DNA from 2 places in the Fictibacillus nanhaiensis genome. Region 2 is predicted to be linked to the other one. Evidence: a T-box and tRNA genes for the amino acid it is inferred to sense, from the RefSeq annotation. Region 2 holds a T-box; the other holds one or more tRNA genes.
The links. The T-box of region 2 lies ahead of argS (arginine--tRNA ligase). A T-box ahead of a tRNA ligase gene usually reads a tRNA of that ligase, here a tRNA-Arg.
Positions count from the first base shown of each region.

Region 1 (9,001 bases), 900 kb from region 2:
TTCACATTCTTATTCGTTGCTCCAGTATTATTTGGAATTCATGCTATTTTCGCAGGGCTTTCTTTTATGGTTATGCATCTGTTAAATGTTAAAATAGGTATGACTTTCTCTGGTGGTGTAATTGACTACTTATTGTTCGGAGTGCTTCCTAACCGTACTGATTGGTGGCTTGTCATTCCTGTAGGTCTAGTATTTGCAGTGATCTATTACTTTGGTTTCCGTTTTGCGATTCGAAAATGGAATCTTAAGACACCAGGTCGAGAAATCGTGGATGATGAAGTTGAAACAAATGTTGGACCGTCCAATAAAGATTCATTAGCAGCGAATATTTTAGAGGGATTAGGCGGAGAGTCCAATATCTCTAACCTTGACGCTTGTATCACTCGATTAAGAGTTTCTGTAAATGATCCGAAAGAAGTAGACAAGGATCGATTGAAAAAACTCGGAGCATCCGGCGTTCTTGAAATGGGTAATAACATTCAAGCAATATTCGGTACACGATCAGATACAATCAAGAGTGAAATACAAGATATTATCAATGGTAAGACTGTAGCAAAACCTAAGAACGCAGAGAAAACACCTGAACAAGGAAAAGTTTTAGAAACAAACAATGAAGGTGCTACACCAACTTCATCGATTTCTACAGATGATGATCGTTTTGTTTCCCCGATTAAAGGGAAAATACTTCCAATCACAGAAGTTCCTGACCAAGTTTTCTCAGGAAAAATGATGGGTGATGGATTTGCGATCGAACCAGCAGAAGGTTTGGTGGTTTCACCTGTTAATGGTAAGATAATGAATATCTTCCCGACAAAACATGCCATAGGTATTGAGTCAGATTCAGGTAAAGAAATTCTCATTCACTTTGGTATCGATACAGTGAAACTTAAAGGTGAAGGTTTTGAGAGCTTTGTTTCTGAAGGAGACAGAGTTAAGATCGGCCAAAAGATTTTAAAGGTTGACCTGAACTTTGTTAAGGAAAATGCACCATCCGTAATCACACCGATTGTTTTCACAAATTTATCGGATGAAACAGTTTCCGTCGAAAAAACAGGAACTGTGGCTATAGAGGAAGAAAATATTATTACATTCAAAAAATAAAGGGGTAATTATCATGGCAGAAAAAACATTTAAAGTAACTAGCGAATCAGGAATTCACGCACGTCCAGCAACAACTTTAGTTAACCAAGCAGGTCAGTTCAGCTCAGATATTACACTTGACTACAACGGAAAAAGCGTTAACTTAAAATCAATCATGGGCGTAATGAGTCTTGGAATTCAACAAGGATCTTCAATCGTGATCAAAGCAGAAGGTTCAGATGCAGATGAAGCAATCGCAGCATTAGAAAATGTAATGAAAAAGGAAGGGCTTGGTGAGTAATGTCTGAAAAAATTTCAGGTATTGCAGCATCAGCCGGCATCGCAATCGCAAAAGCGTTTGTTCTTCAAAACCCTGAATTAAAGATCGAAAGAAAATCGATTTCCGATTCAGCGAGTGAGATCGAGCGTTTTGAAGCAGCGCTAAAGGTTTCGAAAGAGGAACTTTCTGTTATTAAAGAAAAAGCGAACAAAGAGTTAGGCGAAGATAAGGCAGCGATTTTTGCTGCCCATCTTCTTGTTTTGAGCGATCCAGAACTAGTTGATGCTGTAAAACAAAAGATCGAGAATGAAAAAGTAAACGCAGAAGCGGCAATGGACGATGTTTCATCCATGTTCATCAATATGTTTGAGTCGATGGATAACGAATACATGAAAGAGCGTGCTGCAGATATTCGTGACGTTTCGAAACGAGTGTTGGCACATCTGTTAAATGTGACGTTTACAACACCTGCAAGCATCACTGAAGAGGTTGTCATCCTAGCTGAAGATTTAACTCCTTCTGACACGGCTCAATTAAACCGTAATTTTGTTAAAGGATTTGCAACTGACATTGGCGGGAGAACTTCTCACTCAGCAATCATGTCTCGTTCAATGGAAATTCCTGCAGTAGTAGGAACGAAAACCATTACGGAAAACGTTGAGAACGGCGTAATGGTAATCATCGACGGTTTAGATGGACACGTAATCGTGAATCCGACTGAAGATGAAATCGCAACGTATGAAGAGAAACAAAAACAATATCAAAAGCAAAAAGCGGAATGGGCAAAGCTAGTGAATGAAAAAACATTCTCAAGCGATTCTGTTCAAGTTGAGCTTGCGGCTAATATTGGAACACCAGCTGACGTTAAAGGTGTATTAGAAAACGGTGCAGAAGGCGTTGGCTTATACCGTACAGAATTCCTTTACATGGGCCGAGACCAACTTCCTACTGAAGAAGAGCAGTTCAAGGCATATAGTGAAGTGCTTCAAAAGATGGAAGGCAAACCGGTGGTTATCCGTACACTTGATATCGGTGGAGATAAAGAGCTTCCTTATTTAAATCTTCCGAAAGAGTTAAATCCTTTCTTAGGATTCCGTGCGATACGCCTCTGCTTAGAAGAGCAAGAAATATTCCGTACGCAACTTAGAGCGCTTCTTCGTGCTAGCCAATATGGGAATTTGAAGATCATGTTCCCGATGATTGCTACACTTGGAGAATTCCGTGCTGCTAAAGGGATTTTATTAGAAGAAAAAGAAAAGCTCGTTTCAGAGGGTATAGAAGTATCTGAATCCATTGAAGTTGGTATCATGGTGGAAATTCCATCAACAGCTGTAATGGCAGATACATTTGCTAAAGAAGTTGACTTCTTCAGTATCGGTACCAACGATCTGATTCAATATACGATGGCTGCTGATCGTATGAACGAACAAGTTTCTTACTTGTATCAGCCGTACAATCCAGCGATTTTAAGATTAGTAAAAATGGTTATCGATGCAGCTCATAAAGAAGGCAAATGGGCTGGTATGTGTGGAGAGATGGCAGGCGATCCAATCGCAATTCCAATTCTTCTTGGCCTAGGCCTCGATGAATTTTCAATGAGTGCTACATCTGTACTTCCTGCTCGTAGTCAGATTTTAAGTCTTTCTAAAGAAAAGATCAGTGCACACATGGATGAAATTCTTCAAATGGAAACAATGGAAGACGTTGTGAAGTTTGCAGAAGAAAATTTCTAAAGTAGAAAAAAGACTATGGGGAAATATCCATAGTCTTTTTCTATAGATGTTAAACACGGGAGTGGTTGATTTCCGCTCCAGGTTGCTCGCTTTCCATGGGGCGTGCGGTGAGCCTTATGCAGTTCACAAACTTTAAAACATTACATTAACGAATGGTATTGCAATTTCATAAAAATATTAGCAGAATAGAAAACAGTGATTTAACGCCAGTATGTATAGAGAGATGAGGCGATGTTTTTTGAATAGACCCATTGGAGTCATTGATTCAGGAGTGGGAGGCTTAACGGTAGCAAGAGAGATCATGAAGCAGCTACCGAAAGAAGAAATTATTTACTTAGGTGACACGAAAAGGTGTCCGTATGGTCCAAGGCCATTTGAAGAGGTTAGGACTTATACATGGGAGATGATCGACTATCTTTTAGAACAGAAAATTAAGATGCTTGTCATTGCTTGTAATACGGCTACTGCAGCAGTATTAGAAGAAGCGAAGAGAAAGTTAGACATTCCGGTCTTAGGGGTTATCCATCCGGGTGCCCGTTCTGCTTTAAAAGCGACGAAAAATAATCACGTTGGTGTCATAGGCACAGTCGGAACGATCAACAGCGGTGCTTATAAACAGGCACTAACGCAGATTCGTAACGATGTAATCGTAGAAAGTTTAGCATGTCCGTTGTTCGTTCCGCTTGTTGAACAAGGAAAGTTATCAGGTGAAGAGACATTAAGTGCGGTTTCTGAAACCTTATATCCGCTAAAGGATGTATCAATCGATACGTTAATTCTGGGATGTACTCATTATCCGCTATTAAGACCGATTATTCAGCAAGTGATGGGAGAACACATCACGTTGATCTGTTCTGGTGCAGAAACTGCACGTGAGGTTTCTGTCATCCTTGATCATAGCAGACTTTTAAATACAGCAGATGCTAAACCCGTTCATCGGTTTTTAGCTACAGCAGAGAGCAATCATTTTCTGCAAATTGCTAACCACTGGTTAGACCGTAAGATTGAAAAAGTAGAATGTATTCAGTTGTAGTTTCCATAGCACTAGATTTTGGTAATCTCTTGAAGATAATATTGTAGTAAAAAGAGTAGAATCCATTTAGGGTTCTGCTCTTTTTATTTTTTGTACAAGTGGTCTATCGGAAGAAGATAGCTCGTATACATAATAGTACAAACCACTTGAGGAGGGAAAGTATGCGCAAAATGATGAAGTCAGGAGCACCGCTTATTATATTATCAGCTTCATTGCTGGTATCAGGTTGCGGACTATGGGGAGAGAAAGCAGGAAATGAGCTTGATCCCCCTAAAGTGAATTATGTGAAAGAGGGTCAGTCGCTTGATAAGAAGGATAAAGCAGCGAGTGCAGAACAAACGAATAAACGTCAGCTGTTTTTATTCGACAGTAATGGCATGGTTGTACCGCAAGTCCTTGCTCTTCCAAAGAACGATGAAACAGCGAAACAAGTACTGCAGTACCTGGTTAAGGATGGTCCTGTAAGCAATATGCTTCCTAACGGTTTTCAAGCTGTTCTGCCGGCAGATACAGAAGTGTTGTCGGTAAATATTAAAAAGGGAACAGCTACAGCGAATTTTTCAAAAGAATTTACGGAGTATAACGCAGCAGATGAAATGAAGATCTTGCAAGCTATTACTTTTACACTTACTCAGTTTGATAACATAAAGAAGGTTAAAATTCAGATCGCAGGAAAGAACCAAAATTCAATGCCTGTTAACAATACACCAGTAGGTGATGGTGTGAGCCGAGTGGACGGTATAAATCTTGAAAATGGCAGTGTCGCAGATATCACAAACAGTGAACTTGTAACACTCTATTTCTTGGCACAGACACAGGATCAAACGTATTATGTACCTGTAACACGCCGAGTTGCAAAAGAAGGAACAGATAAGGTAACCGCAACGATTAAGCACCTAATTGATGGGCCTTCTGCAGAAAGCAGCCTTTTAACAGACTTTAGAACAGATGTGAAATTGTTAAGTACACCTGTCGTCAAAGATGGTGTTGTTACGCTTAATTTTAATGGAGCTTTGTTAGATAATAAAGAAGAAAGTATGATTGCAGATGAAGTGTTAAATTCCATTGTACTTTCTCTTACAGAACTTTCTGAAGTGAAAAAAGTAGCGATTAAAGTGGATGGAAAGTCTAAAATATTTAATGAAAAAGGGAAAGAACTCACAGCCCCAGTTTCAAGACCTAAAGAAGTGAATACAGGTGAATTTTAAAATCAAATAGGTTGTGATACAGTAAAGAGGCGAATATTCGTCTCTTTTTTAATGCTCTGTTGTTTTGAAAGTAGTTCATTTCCGTTTCAGGTGCTTCGACTTCGGCGGGGCATGCGGGAAACTTGATTGTTGAAGCCGTTTCACCAAATGACCGTAATATCAAAAACCTATAGAAAAGCTTTTTACAAAACGGAGGCGTACCTAATGAAAATTTTAGTTGCTACGAAAAATAAGGGTAAAGCAAAAGAATTCAAATCGATGTTTGAAAACCTTGGAGTTGAGATCCTCTCTTTAAACGACATTGAAGGAAGTCCTGATGTTGAAGAAACAGGCGTTACATTTGAAGAGAACGCAATTTTAAAGGCAGAAACCATCTCTAATCAGATGAATATTCCTGTTATTGCTGATGACTCTGGATTAGAAATCAATGCCCTAGAAGGAAGACCTGGCGTTTATTCGGCTAGGTATGCAGGAATACATAAAAGTGATGAAGATAACATGAAAAAAGTACTAGAAGAACTACAAGATGTTGAAGATAGCCATAGAGATGCTCAGTTTGTATGTGCTTTGGCTTTTGCCAGACCTCAAAAAGAAACGCTGGTTGTAAAGGGAGAATGTAAAGGTCAGATTTTAAGAGAAAAACGGGGTACCGAAGGTTTTGGGTATGACCCGATCTTCTTTCTTCCTCAATTAAATCGTTCCATGGCAGAATTAACGAAAGAAGAAAAAAATAAAATTAGTCATAGAGCTGTAGCTTTAGAAAAACTTAAAAAACTGATCAATGAGGAGGATCTCTTATGGGAAAAGCCTTAATTGTTAGCGATAGTCATGGTTTAACAGATGAGTTAGAAACATTGAAGAGACGTTATCAAGACGATGTAGATCTAATGATACATTGTGGCGATTCAGAACTTTCGACATCATCGAAAGAGATGTCTGGTTTTATAACCGTTAAAGGAAATATGGATTATTTAGGGGATGATTTTCCTAACGAAGCCATTGAACTGTTAGAAGATACATGTATATATATAACGCATGGTCATCTATACGATGTGAAGATGTCTTATCTTTCACTTGCGTACAGAGCAGAGGAGACAGGAGCAACCATTGCTTGTTTTGGGCATTCACATATAGCTGAAGCTTTTGAACGTGAGGGAATGATCTTTATCAATCCAGGAAGTATCAGGCTGCCTAGAGGTTCGTTTGAGAAGAGTTATGCATTATTAGAAATTGAAGATAGAAGCATTTCAGTTAGTTTTTATTCATTCGATGGTAAACGTATCGATCAGTTAAGTAAGACTTTCGAAAAAAAACCAGTAAGAAAATAAAAAAGTTGAGAAAATGGGTTGACTATAATTTAGATATCATGTATATTTAGTTATGTCGTCGCGACAAGGTCTAAATTGTCTGCGGGTGTAGTTTAGTGGTAAAACAAGAGCCTTCCAAGCTCTGGTCGTGAGTTCGATTCTCATCACCCGCTCCATTTGTTTTTCTCACGTTCAAATGGTCCATGAAAAGTTACATCTAAAGTTAACAGATCTTACAATTAAAATGCATGATAAAAAATATATTTGTATCCACAGTCGACGGGTGGAACAAATCACTGTGTGCCCGCAGCGCATGGTAATTGCGGAAAGCGCCATTGCTATGCGAAAGGGGCTCCAATACATATGTCCCAGTAGCTCAGCCGGATAGAGCATACGCCTTCTAAGCGTACGGTCGGGAGTTCGAATCTCTCCTGGGACGCCATAATACTTACATAAAACAACTTTTCGACACGCTTGATATCCTCTATTAAAGGAAATCAAGCGTGTTTTTTTCATTTCTATTGAAAGCGCTTTAAAAATGTTTACAATGTGACGCGTTAAAGCTTCAAAACCTTATGGGCATAGGGATGAAAGCGTGTGCAAAATAACTGAAAAGTCAGAATTCATTAAAAAATACAAAATTCGTGGTTGATTCTTTAATAAGATGGGCGTAATATTGTCAACAATTATTAAATTATTTTTAAAAAATTCAAATAATTCAAATGGACAAGTAAAGGAGGATCACGATGCAGGAGCAATGGGTTTATGTTAATGGTGAGCACGTATTAAAGGAAGACGCCAAAGTCTCAGTTTATGATCATGGATTTTTATATGGAGATGGGGTGTTTGAAGGTATTCGAGTCTATAACGGAAATGTGTACCGATTAGAAGAACATCTTCAACGTTTATACGAATCAGCTCAATCCATTATGCTGACAATTCCACACACTAAAGAAGAACTAACAGACATCATTGTTCAAACGCTCCAGAAAAATAAATATCGTGATGCTTATATTCGATTAGTTATTTCACGAGGAAAAGGAAATTTAGGATTGGACCCTTTTACATGCGGCCAACCTGGAGTCATTGTCATTGCGGAACAGCTTGCACTATTTCCTAAAAAACTTTATGAAACAGGTTTAGAAATCATAACGGTGGCAAGCAGAAGAAACCGCCCGGATGTATTAAGTCCTAAGGTTAAATCGCTAAACTACCTAAACAATATCTTAGTCAAGATTGAGGCTAGCCTTGCTGGTGTAAGTGAAGCATTGATGCTAAACGATCAAGGGTATGTCGCGGAAGGTTCTGCGGATAATGTGTTCATCATCAAAGGGAACACCATTAAAACACCACCAGGATACTTAGGGGCTTTAGAAGGAATTACTCGAAATGCGATTGTTGAAATTGCGCGAGCACAGGGCTACAAAATGGTTGAAGAACCATTCACGAGACATGATGTTTATGTAGCAGATGAAGTATTCCTTACTGGAACTGCTGCTGAAGTTATTGCAGTAGTAAAAGTAGATGGAAGAGTGATTGGAAACGGAGCACCAGGTGAACATACGAACAAACTTTTAAAATCCTTCAGAGAGAAAGTAGTTGAAGAAGGAGTTAAGGTATATCCAAATCAAGCCGTTCAAGCGGGATAAAAGAAGTATAGGAGTGTTACAGATATGCGCAGTAATATGATCAAACAAGGAATCGATAGAGCCCCGCACAGAAGTCTTCTCCACGCAGCGGGAGTTGCACCAGAGGATATGGATAAACCCTTTATCGGCGTTTGTAATTCCTATGTTGATATTATTCCGGGGCATATGCATCTAAACAAAGTAGGGGAATGGGTAAAAGAAGCCATTCGAGAAGCTGGTGGAATTCCATTTGAGTTTAATACGATCGGTGTAGACGATGGTATTGCAATGGGACATATCGGCATGAGGTATTCACTTCCGAGTCGAGAAGTCATTGCAGATGCAGCCGAAACGGTGATTAACGCCCATTGGTTCGACGGGGTTTTCTACATACCAAACTGTGACAAAATCACCCCTGGTATGTTGATGGCTGCTGTAAGGACGAATGTTCCAGCAGTGTTTGTTTCAGGTGGTCCGATGGAAGCAGGGAAGTCTATGGCAGGAAAATCCCTATCCCTTGCCTCGGTATTTGAAGGAGTAGGTTCTCACTTAGCGGGAAAGATGACGAGAGAAGAACTATTAGAACTTGAAACGAGTGCTTGTCCAACTTGTGGATCCTGTTCTGGTATGTTTACAGCCAACAGCATGAATTCCATCATGGAGATGCTAGGAATTACATTACCGGGTAATGGTACGATCGTAGCTACCTCAGACGAAAGAAAAGAACTGATC
Region 1 is NZ_JBHUPF010000006.1:1,214,320-1,223,320, forward strand. Features, by position in the region: gene ptsG (glucose-specific PTS transporter subunit IIBC) at 1-1,101, shown strand, start outside; gene ACFS5O_RS09680 (phosphocarrier protein HPr) at 1,115-1,381, shown strand; gene ptsP (phosphoenolpyruvate--protein phosphotransferase) at 1,381-3,093, shown strand; gene racE (glutamate racemase) at 3,332-4,126, shown strand; gene ACFS5O_RS09695 (GerMN domain-containing protein) at 4,288-5,334, shown strand; gene ACFS5O_RS09700 (XTP/dITP diphosphatase) at 5,539-6,147, shown strand; gene ACFS5O_RS09705 (metallophosphoesterase family protein) at 6,132-6,662, shown strand; tRNA gene ACFS5O_RS09710 (tRNA-Gly) at 6,744-6,817, shown strand; tRNA gene ACFS5O_RS09715 (tRNA-Arg) at 7,007-7,083, shown strand; gene ilvE (branched-chain-amino-acid transaminase) at 7,388-8,290, shown strand; gene ilvD (dihydroxy-acid dehydratase) at 8,315-9,001, shown strand, end outside.
Region 1: it encodes a tRNA-Arg, which carries the amino acid that the T-box ahead of argS (arginine--tRNA ligase) is inferred to sense. The anticodon was not compared.

Region 2 (9,001 bases):
GCTTGCACCAAGATGGTACTTTACATCTCCAGTCCATCCAAAGTTAATTCCTCTTGAACCTTCAGAAGGAATTAGCTCCTTGTTTGGAGAATGATGAAATTCTGAGAAAATGAGTTCATAAGGTTTGCCAAGCACGTGAGCAAGAACGTTCAGACGCCCACGGTGTGCCATTCCGATCAGAGCATGTTCTGCTCCGTCACGGCATCCTTCTTTAGCTGCTTCATCAAGCATCGGTACCAGCATATCAACGCCTTCGATAGAGAAACGCTTTTGTCCAACGAATGTCTTATGAAGAAATTTCTCAAATCCTTCAACTTCACTCAATCGCGTTAGAAGGTTCTTCTTATCTTCAGCCGAAAATTTAGGATAGTGTTTGCTTGTTTCAACCATGGTGTTTAACCATTGGCGTTCTTCAGTCTCATGAACATGACTGAATTCATAAGCGATTGTTTTCGTATACACTTCCTGAAGCATCTGAATCGCTTCAAACCCGTCTTTAACGCTTGATGGCGCTTCTTTCCAAATAAAGGAAGGTGGTATCGCTTTCAAATCTTCTTTTGTTAAGTTAAATTCTTTCGGGTCAATATGGTGGATATCTTTCGGAAATTCCCCTACAGGGTATAAGTTAGCTGCCAGGTGACCGTATGTGCGAATGTTTTCTGCTAATTTTAATGCAGCTGCTAATTTCTCGAAATCCAATCCATCAAAACTCTGTGCAGTACGTTGATTTGATTCAGAGCCCTCAATTGGAGGCCCCCATGCATCAAATTTCTCTTTGAATGAACTGTCAACAGATTCCGGATCCACACTATATTGATCATATAGTTCAAGGATGTAGGCCATATTCGGTCCACTTAGTCCTTGCCAAGGATTTTCTGATTTGGAACGTTGATGACTCATCTTTTGTTCCCTCCTGCTTCCCTTTGTAAGTATTGTGCTGTTGCTGTTAACAGGTGATTCATCATTTCTCGCCATTGAATTTTTCCCTATTTAAAGCGCTCTCAAACAATGAATGAAAAGAACCTTATCATTGATAAGGTTTCAACTGTAACAATGGTCATTGCCATTATACTATATTTTCGCAGAAAGTGAATTTTGTTTTTTACGATTTATGAGATAATTTGCCCATTTTGTTTTGCTGACCGTAAAAATAAGCAGTGCAAGCCATATTAAAGCGAATGAAATGACGTGTATCTGACTGAATGTTTCCTGATACAAAAAAACACCTAACACGAGCATAATCGTAGGAGCAATATATTGTAGAAAACCGATCATCGTCATCGAAATCCGCTTAACACCTTGCGCAAAACAAAGTAACGGTACAGCAGTTACAAGGCCTGCTCCCCATAAGAGCAATGTCGTAGAAGTTCCTCCAGCGATAAAGGAAGCTTCTCCGTTCCATTGAAGGAAGATTAAATAAAAGAACGCTAATGGAAAGACAAACATCGTCTCAAACGTTAAGCCCGTTAACGAATCAAAACTCCCAAGTTTTTTTACAAGTCCGTACAGACCAAACGAAAGCGCTAGAGAAACAGCTACCCAAGGAAATTCTCCATGTTGCCATGTTAATAGAAAAACACCGCAAGCAGCTAACAAAAAGGATACGAGCTGCCAGCTGTTTAATTTTTCTTTTAAAACAAGCATGCCTAAAATTACACTAACGAGCGGATTGATATAATAGCCTAAACTTGCTTCAACAACATGATCTGTATTGACCGCCCATATATACATGACCCAGTTTCCACTAATCAATAGCGAAGCAGTCAATACAGATAGAAACTGCTTTCTATTACTAAAAAGTACTTTTACATCTCTTATTAGTGACTTTTTCTTTTTTAGTAAGAACATAACCGCGATCATTAAAAGAAATGACCATAGAATGCGGTGTGCTAAGATCTCAACAGAACCAGCTGATTGAAGTGGTTTCCAATATAGCGGTAGAAATCCCCATATTAAATAAGAAAAAGCGGCATACCATATACCCTTCGTATGTTCATTTAATTTCATTGTCCGTTCCTCGATCCCATAATTTATATGAAGTTATAAGATTATATAACGGATTCTTGATGATTTGCTACTAAATAAACTTTACAGCAAAATAATCGGTAACTTTACATTTTATTCGGTGTCTGTACGCCTAATAATCGTAATCCTTCTTTCAGCACGATTTGAACAGCTGCACAAAGTGCTAATCGTTCTGGCGTTTCTTTACTATCTAAGATTTTCACATGTGCATAATAGTGGTTGAACTTATGAGATAGTTTTAAGACATATTTTGAAATTATAGATGGTTCTTTTCTGTGAAACGCAAGTTCAACAACTTCAGGAAACTCGCTTAATACAGATAGAATCTCCCAGCTTTCAGATCCGATGGAGAACTCTAGTGGAACGCTCCCGGTAAAGTTCCCTCTATTCAATAAGGTTTGTATTCTAGCTGCTGTATACTGCACATACGGCCCTGTGTCACCTTCGAATTTAAGCATCATCTCAAGCGAAAATTCCACATCATTTCCCTTTTCATTTTTTAAATCATGAAAGATAACAGCCCCCACTCCTACTTGACGAGCGACGGTCGCTATTTCATGTAGTTCAGGATTCTTACTTCGAATATTTTGTTCTGCTAACTTAACTGCTTCTAAAATAACCGTTTCTAATAGGACTGTTTTTCCTTTTCGAGTACTCATTTTCTTACCGTTCTGTAAAATGAGCCCGAATGGAACATGGTGCATGTTGTCTGCCCAATCATGTCCGAGCTTTCTCAGGACTCGCTTCACTTGTTCAAAATGTAGAGATTGTTCGTGACCGACAACATAGAACGCTTCGTCAAAGTCATAGGTGTTCTTTCTATAGAGAGCAGCCGTAATGTCACGTGTTGCATATAAAGTGGCACCGTCTGTCTTTTTGATCAAACACGGTGGTAGATCATCACCTACTCTTACAACTTGAGCACCTTCAGAGAGTTCTAACAAATTCATTTCTTGCAATGCTTTCAAAGAAGCATCCATCTTATCGTTAAAGAAAGCTTCACCGTTATAGGAATCGAATTGGACATCCAATAACTCATAAATTTTCTGAAAAGCTTCTAAAGATACTTCTTTAAACCAGATCCATAGTTCTTTAGCTTTTGGATCATGATCTTCTAATTTCTTAAACCACATTCTACCTTCATCATTTAACGAAGGATCTTTTTCAGCTTCTTCATGAAAACGTACGTAAAGTTTAGTCAGCTCTTCGATCGGATTATTACGGACTTTATTTTCCTCGCCCCACTTTAAATAGGCTGAGATCAATTTTCCAAACTGAGTTCCCCAATCTCCTATATAATTTATTTTTACTGTCTGGTAGCCGCATTTTTCACTGATAGCGGCTATAGAGGAACCGATTACAGTCGAGCGTAGATGTCCCATCGAGAACGGCTTAGCGATGTTTGGTGAGGAAAGATCTAAAAGGATCGTTTTCCCATGACCGAAACGATGGTTGGCATATGCGTCCTTCTCTTTTAAAATTTGAGTCAGCAGAGATTGAGCTTCTGCTTTTTTATTTAAAAAAACATTTACATAGCTCCCTACAGCTTCAATTTTCTCAAACTCACCTGAAATGTTTCCTTGAGCTATCGTTTTTGCGATTTCATTTGGAGATTTCTTAAAGGTCTTAGCTAACTGAAAACAGGGAAATGCTAGATCACCATGTTGGATCTGTTTTGGCTTTTCAATAGAGGCTTCAATTTGTTCCCATGTTAAGTCATTCCCGATTTGATCTTGTAAGTAAGCTGCAAATATATGTTTTCCGTTCATTCGTTTCCCTCCCTAAAATAAAAAAAATCCGCCTCTTCTACATTAATAGAAGAGACGGATATTAACCGCGGTACCACTCTCATTGCCAAAAGGCCACTTGACTTGTTAACGGGAAGTCCCGGTCTGCTCTACTTCGTTTCAAGCAAACATTTCCAAAGTGCGCTTCGTCTGTAAGTAGTGCAAGGCTTACACCGATTCCTTGCTCGCTATGAACATCCTTACAGAGTACTCTCTTTTTCATAAATGATCTGAGTTATAGTTTTTCATATTATATGAGGGCAAAAACAAAAAGTCAACTTATTCCTTATTATCAAAATCCAAGTAATCTCTCATGCGTTTAATGTATCTTTTTAACCGAAATAACGTTTCCGTTCGTAAATATTTTGAATTAAAAGCCGCCGTAACGGCTGGTACTGATACAAAAACTCCATGTTCTGTAACTCTGACCGGTATTATGCCTGTATAAATTGTTTCCCCACTGCTTTTATATAAAAGCTCTGTTGATACCAGTACAATCTTTTCGTCGCTTTGCTCTCCTGGCAGAACAGATTGAACTTCAAAAAGAAATTGAACACTCATAGTTTCTCCTTCACGTATATTAGTTATGTTTTATGATATAATGCATTGTCTCGAATTGACAGTTTAATACTAAAGGAAGTATGCATATGATACAGACATATTCGTTAAGAGATAAATACAAAAACTTCTTAATCCTGGTGATTCCAGTCTTAGTCACTCAGTTAGGCTTGTATGCCATGAACTTTTTAGATACGGTAATGAGTGGCCGATCTGGTGCTGATCAATTAGCAGGTGTAGCCATCGGATCGAGTTTGTGGGTGCCAATCTTCACTGGGCTAAATGGTATCCTAATGGCATTAACACCTATCGTCTCACAGCTTTTAGGTGCTAAGAACACTAAAAATGTTCCCCGATCTGTTATGCAAGCAGTCTACTTGTCTGTTGTAATATCCGTCATCGTTGTTGTTTTAGGATCAGTTATGTTAGATCCTATTTTAGGAGCGATGTCTCTTGAAAAAGAAGTTGAAAATGTTGCAAGAGGATATTTAATCGCACTCTCTTTCGGGATCATGCCATTGTTTTTATATGGAGCACTTCGATCTTTTATAGATGCGCTTGGTCAAACTAGAATTACAATGTTTATTACTCTTGTCGGACTACCCGTAAATGCGATCTTTAACTACCTATTTATTTTTGGTAAAGGTGGTTTTCCAGAATTAGGCGGAGTAGGTGCAGGTGTTGCAACAGCTATAACGTATTGGGTAACCGCAATTATTACCGTTGTCATCGTCGTTAAAGTGAATCCATTTAGGGGATATAAACTTTTTAGAAACTTCTATAAACCTTCTTTGACCGCTTGGAAAGAACAGTTGAAAATCGGCGTTCCGATTGGTCTTGCCATCTTTTTTGAAGTAAGTATATTTGCGGCTGTTACCTTGTTAATGAGTGATTTTAACACGATAACCATAGCGGCTCACCAAGCCGCACTTAACTTTGCTTCATTCCTATATATGCTGCCACTAAGCATCTCTTTTGCGCTTACGATTGCAGTTGGTTTTGAAGTTGGTGCAAAACGCTTTAAAGACGCAGCCCAATATAGTTACATCGGAATAATAACGGCAGTTGGATTTGCTCTAATCCTATCAGGTCTTTTAGTCATTTTCGATGACCAAGTAGCGAGAATGTATTCAAACGAACCAGAAGTCATTCAACTTACGATCTCGTTCTTATGGTATGCAGTGTTCTTTCAATTGGCTGACGCTATAGGTGCTCCGATACAAGGTGCACTAAGAGGCTATAAAGATGTAAATGTAACCTTTATGCTTTCATTTATCTCTTACTGGGTGCTTGGTCTACCCGTTGGATATTATCTAGCGAACTTCACAACTCTTGGTGCATATGGTTATTGGATTGGTTTAATATCAGGTCTAACAGCTGGAGCAATTATTCTATTTGCCCGATTAAAATACATTCAGTCACATTCTTATTCCTCTTCTGAACAAAAATAAAACAGTTTGAGCTTAGGTAATGAAAATTCCACCCTATAAAGGTTCAAAGTATGATTCCGCTCAAATCCATACCTGTTAACTAAACAAAAAAAGATCAAACCCACTACTATTGAGTGAGTTTGATCTTTTTCTATACGTAAAAACAAGAAGTCTAGGACGAATAAACGTAGGACGATTTAAAATTAAATAATCTAACTTGAATTCATGTATATAAAGAAAAACCAGCGAAATGGGCTGGTTTTTCTTTGTCATTGATTAGGTGTTGGCTTATTTTTGTTCGAACAGAGTGAGATATTCTCCGTATCCTTTTTCTTTTAGTTCGTTCTTCGGAATAAACCGGAGTGCTGCAGAGTTGATACAATATCTTAATCCTCCGCGATCTCGAGGACCATCAGTGAATACATGTCCTAAATGGGAGTCTGCATCCTTACTTCTAACTTCCGTTCTGATCATACCGTGTGATAAGTCCTCTTTTTCTTCAACAGTAGATGAACGAACCGGTTTTGTAAAACTTGGCCATCCACAGCTGCTATCAAATTTATCTAAAGAACTAAAAAGAGGTTCTCCAGAAACGATATCTACATAGATACCTTCTTCTGTATGATTCCAAAATTCATTTTGAAACGGTGGTTCAGTTCCATCGTTTTGTGTAACGTTATACTGGATAGGACTTAATGTTTTAAGAATTTCTTCTTTTTGCCCATTGTCTACCCAGTGTGATTTAATAAATGCATCTCTACCTGAGCCTTGACGATAACGCTTGTAATGAAACGGATTCTTTTTGTGATAATCCTGATGATATTCTTCAGCCGGATAGAATGTATCAGCTGGTAATATTAAAGTTGCGATCGGTTTGTCGAATCGGCCGCTCTCCTCTAATTCCTTCTTTGATTTCTCAGCGATCGTTTTTTGTTCTTCATCATGATAAAAAATGGCAGTGCGATACGAATCACCGCGGTCATAAAATTGACCTCCTGCATCAGTAGGATCAATTTGTTTCCAAAACACAGAAACGATTTTTTCATACGAGATGATAGATGGATCAAATGTAATTTGGACTGCCTCAAAATGGCCAGTCGTTTCGCTACAAACTTCTTTGTAAGTCGGATTTTCTTTATGGCCACCCGTATAGCCTGATTCTACAGAAATAATACCAGGCCATTCTTCAAATGGTGTGACCATACACCAAAAACATCCACCAGCAAAAGTAGCTTTTGCATAGTTACTCATGAGATCAATCTCCTTTTTCATCTGTTTGTTTCATCATATAAGAATGTCATTCAAAAGCATAGAAAAAGGCTCTCACCCTTTTTTTACCATGGGACCTGGTGTAACTGGTGTCTTAACCGGAGCTGGAGGTGAGCTATTCTTCTGTTTTCTCGTATTTTGCAGGAAGTAGTAAAGTCCGGCTAATACGATAACGCCTCCACTCCATTGGGAAAGAGTTAGTGATTCATCCAGTATTAGAAAAGCTAACAAAGTGGCACCAACAGGTTCTCCTAAGATTGCCATTGATATCGTAGCAGCCGTAACATATTTTAGTAACCAGTTGAATAATACATGTCCAAAAACAGTTGGAACGATTGCAAGCAACAGAAAAATTCCCCACTCTTGCTCAGAATAACCAGTCATCGATATACCCAAAGTAAAATTGTAGATTCCAAATACAATGACCGCTATCAAAAATACCGAAAAACTATAAAGCGTAGCAGGAAATGTTCGAAGAAGCTTTTGGCCGATCAACATATGGGCTGCCACTACAATCGTACCTAGAATCGATAAAAGATCTCCTTGAATATGTTTTGCAGAGATGCCAATGTCTCCCCACCCAATCATAATGGCACCAAGAATGGCAACCACCATCCCTATAATCGCAGCTTTAGACGTTTTTTCCCGAAACGCTATGTATGCTCCAATCATTACAAATACAGGCTGTAGGGAAAGTAGTATCGTTGAACTTGCTACGGTAGTTAATTTCAATGATCCCATCCAAAACAAGAAATGAAGAGCTAGAAAGGTTCCTGATAAAAATAATAAGCAGATCTCATGCCAAGTTATTTTTTTCAATAAATAAACTTGTTTCCAAACAAAAGGGAACATCATGATCAGTGTAAATAATAATCGGTACATCCCTTGTACAGAGACTGGTGCATCAGACCATTTAACAAAAATGGAAGAAAACGATATTGCTACAATCCCTATTATTAAAGGTATAAATACAGGTATCTTTAAAGAATGGTTATTCAAGTTGTCACCTTTCACTTTCTAGGCATATTTATGTTATTATCAATAACTAATACTTTTATTAAACCTTTTCATACAGGAGGATATATATGAAGAAAAGATATATGATCTCCTTGTTTGTTTTGCTGTTGGTTATAAGTGCGGTTGGGTGGTATTACTATCCACAATATAAAATAAGCCAGATTAAAAAAGAATCTGTGATCGACCACAACGCTTCCTCAGATTCTAAGCAGATCACTTATCTCGATCACCTTAAAAATTCTCCAAAAACAACATTTAATCACCTTGTACTAGGCGATTCTGTTGCTGAAGGTAGAGGCTCTGAAGAAGGTGGTTTCGCCACTAAAGTAAACGATAACCTCCAGAACTTAACAGGGAAAACCTTTGTTCTTGAAAATCAAGGTGTTTCCGGGTTTACGAGTCAAGGATTATTGAATCAATTGGAGATTTCAGCCGTTCAGCAATCTGTCGAAAAAGCAGATATCATTTCAATTAATATTGGCGGTAATGACCTTGTACAAATAGCAAAAAAACAGGGCCCTCTAAAAGCGATACAAAGTTATGATGATGTTAAAACTGAGTATCAGCAAAATTTAAATGACATTTTCGAAAACATCAGGAAGCATAACCCTAATGCGATAATTGTATTAAATGAATTATATAACGTTGTAAATGCCGAACAGAAATATTACCCCGCTACTGAAAAACTTTTAAATGATTGGAATCTAATCGCCTATGAAACAGCACTTTCACACAAACCAGCTCTAGTAGTTCCTGTTAGTGATGCCCTTCAAACAGAAGATATGGATAAATGGCTTTTTGATTCCATCCATCCAAACGAAGAAGGATACGATCGAATTGCAAATAAAACCGTTACAACCTTTCAAAATCAATCTTACAAAGAAGCGCAATGAGGTACAGAAGAACTGCATAATG
Region 2 is NZ_JBHUPF010000006.1:2,116,404-2,125,404, forward strand. Features, by position in the region: gene ACFS5O_RS14435 (2-oxoglutarate dehydrogenase E1 component) at 1-900, opposite strand, end outside; gene rarD (EamA family transporter RarD) at 1,072-2,007, opposite strand; gene argS (arginine--tRNA ligase) at 2,112-3,794, opposite strand; T-box leader at 3,842-4,044, opposite strand; gene ACFS5O_RS14450 (hypothetical protein) at 4,092-4,373, opposite strand; gene ACFS5O_RS14455 (MATE family efflux transporter) at 4,460-5,821, shown strand; gene msrA (peptide-methionine (S)-S-oxide reductase MsrA) at 6,089-7,051, opposite strand; gene ACFS5O_RS14465 (DMT family transporter) at 7,124-8,068, opposite strand; gene ACFS5O_RS14470 (GDSL-type esterase/lipase family protein) at 8,155-8,979, shown strand; gene ACFS5O_RS14475 (group-specific protein) at 8,961-9,001, opposite strand, start outside.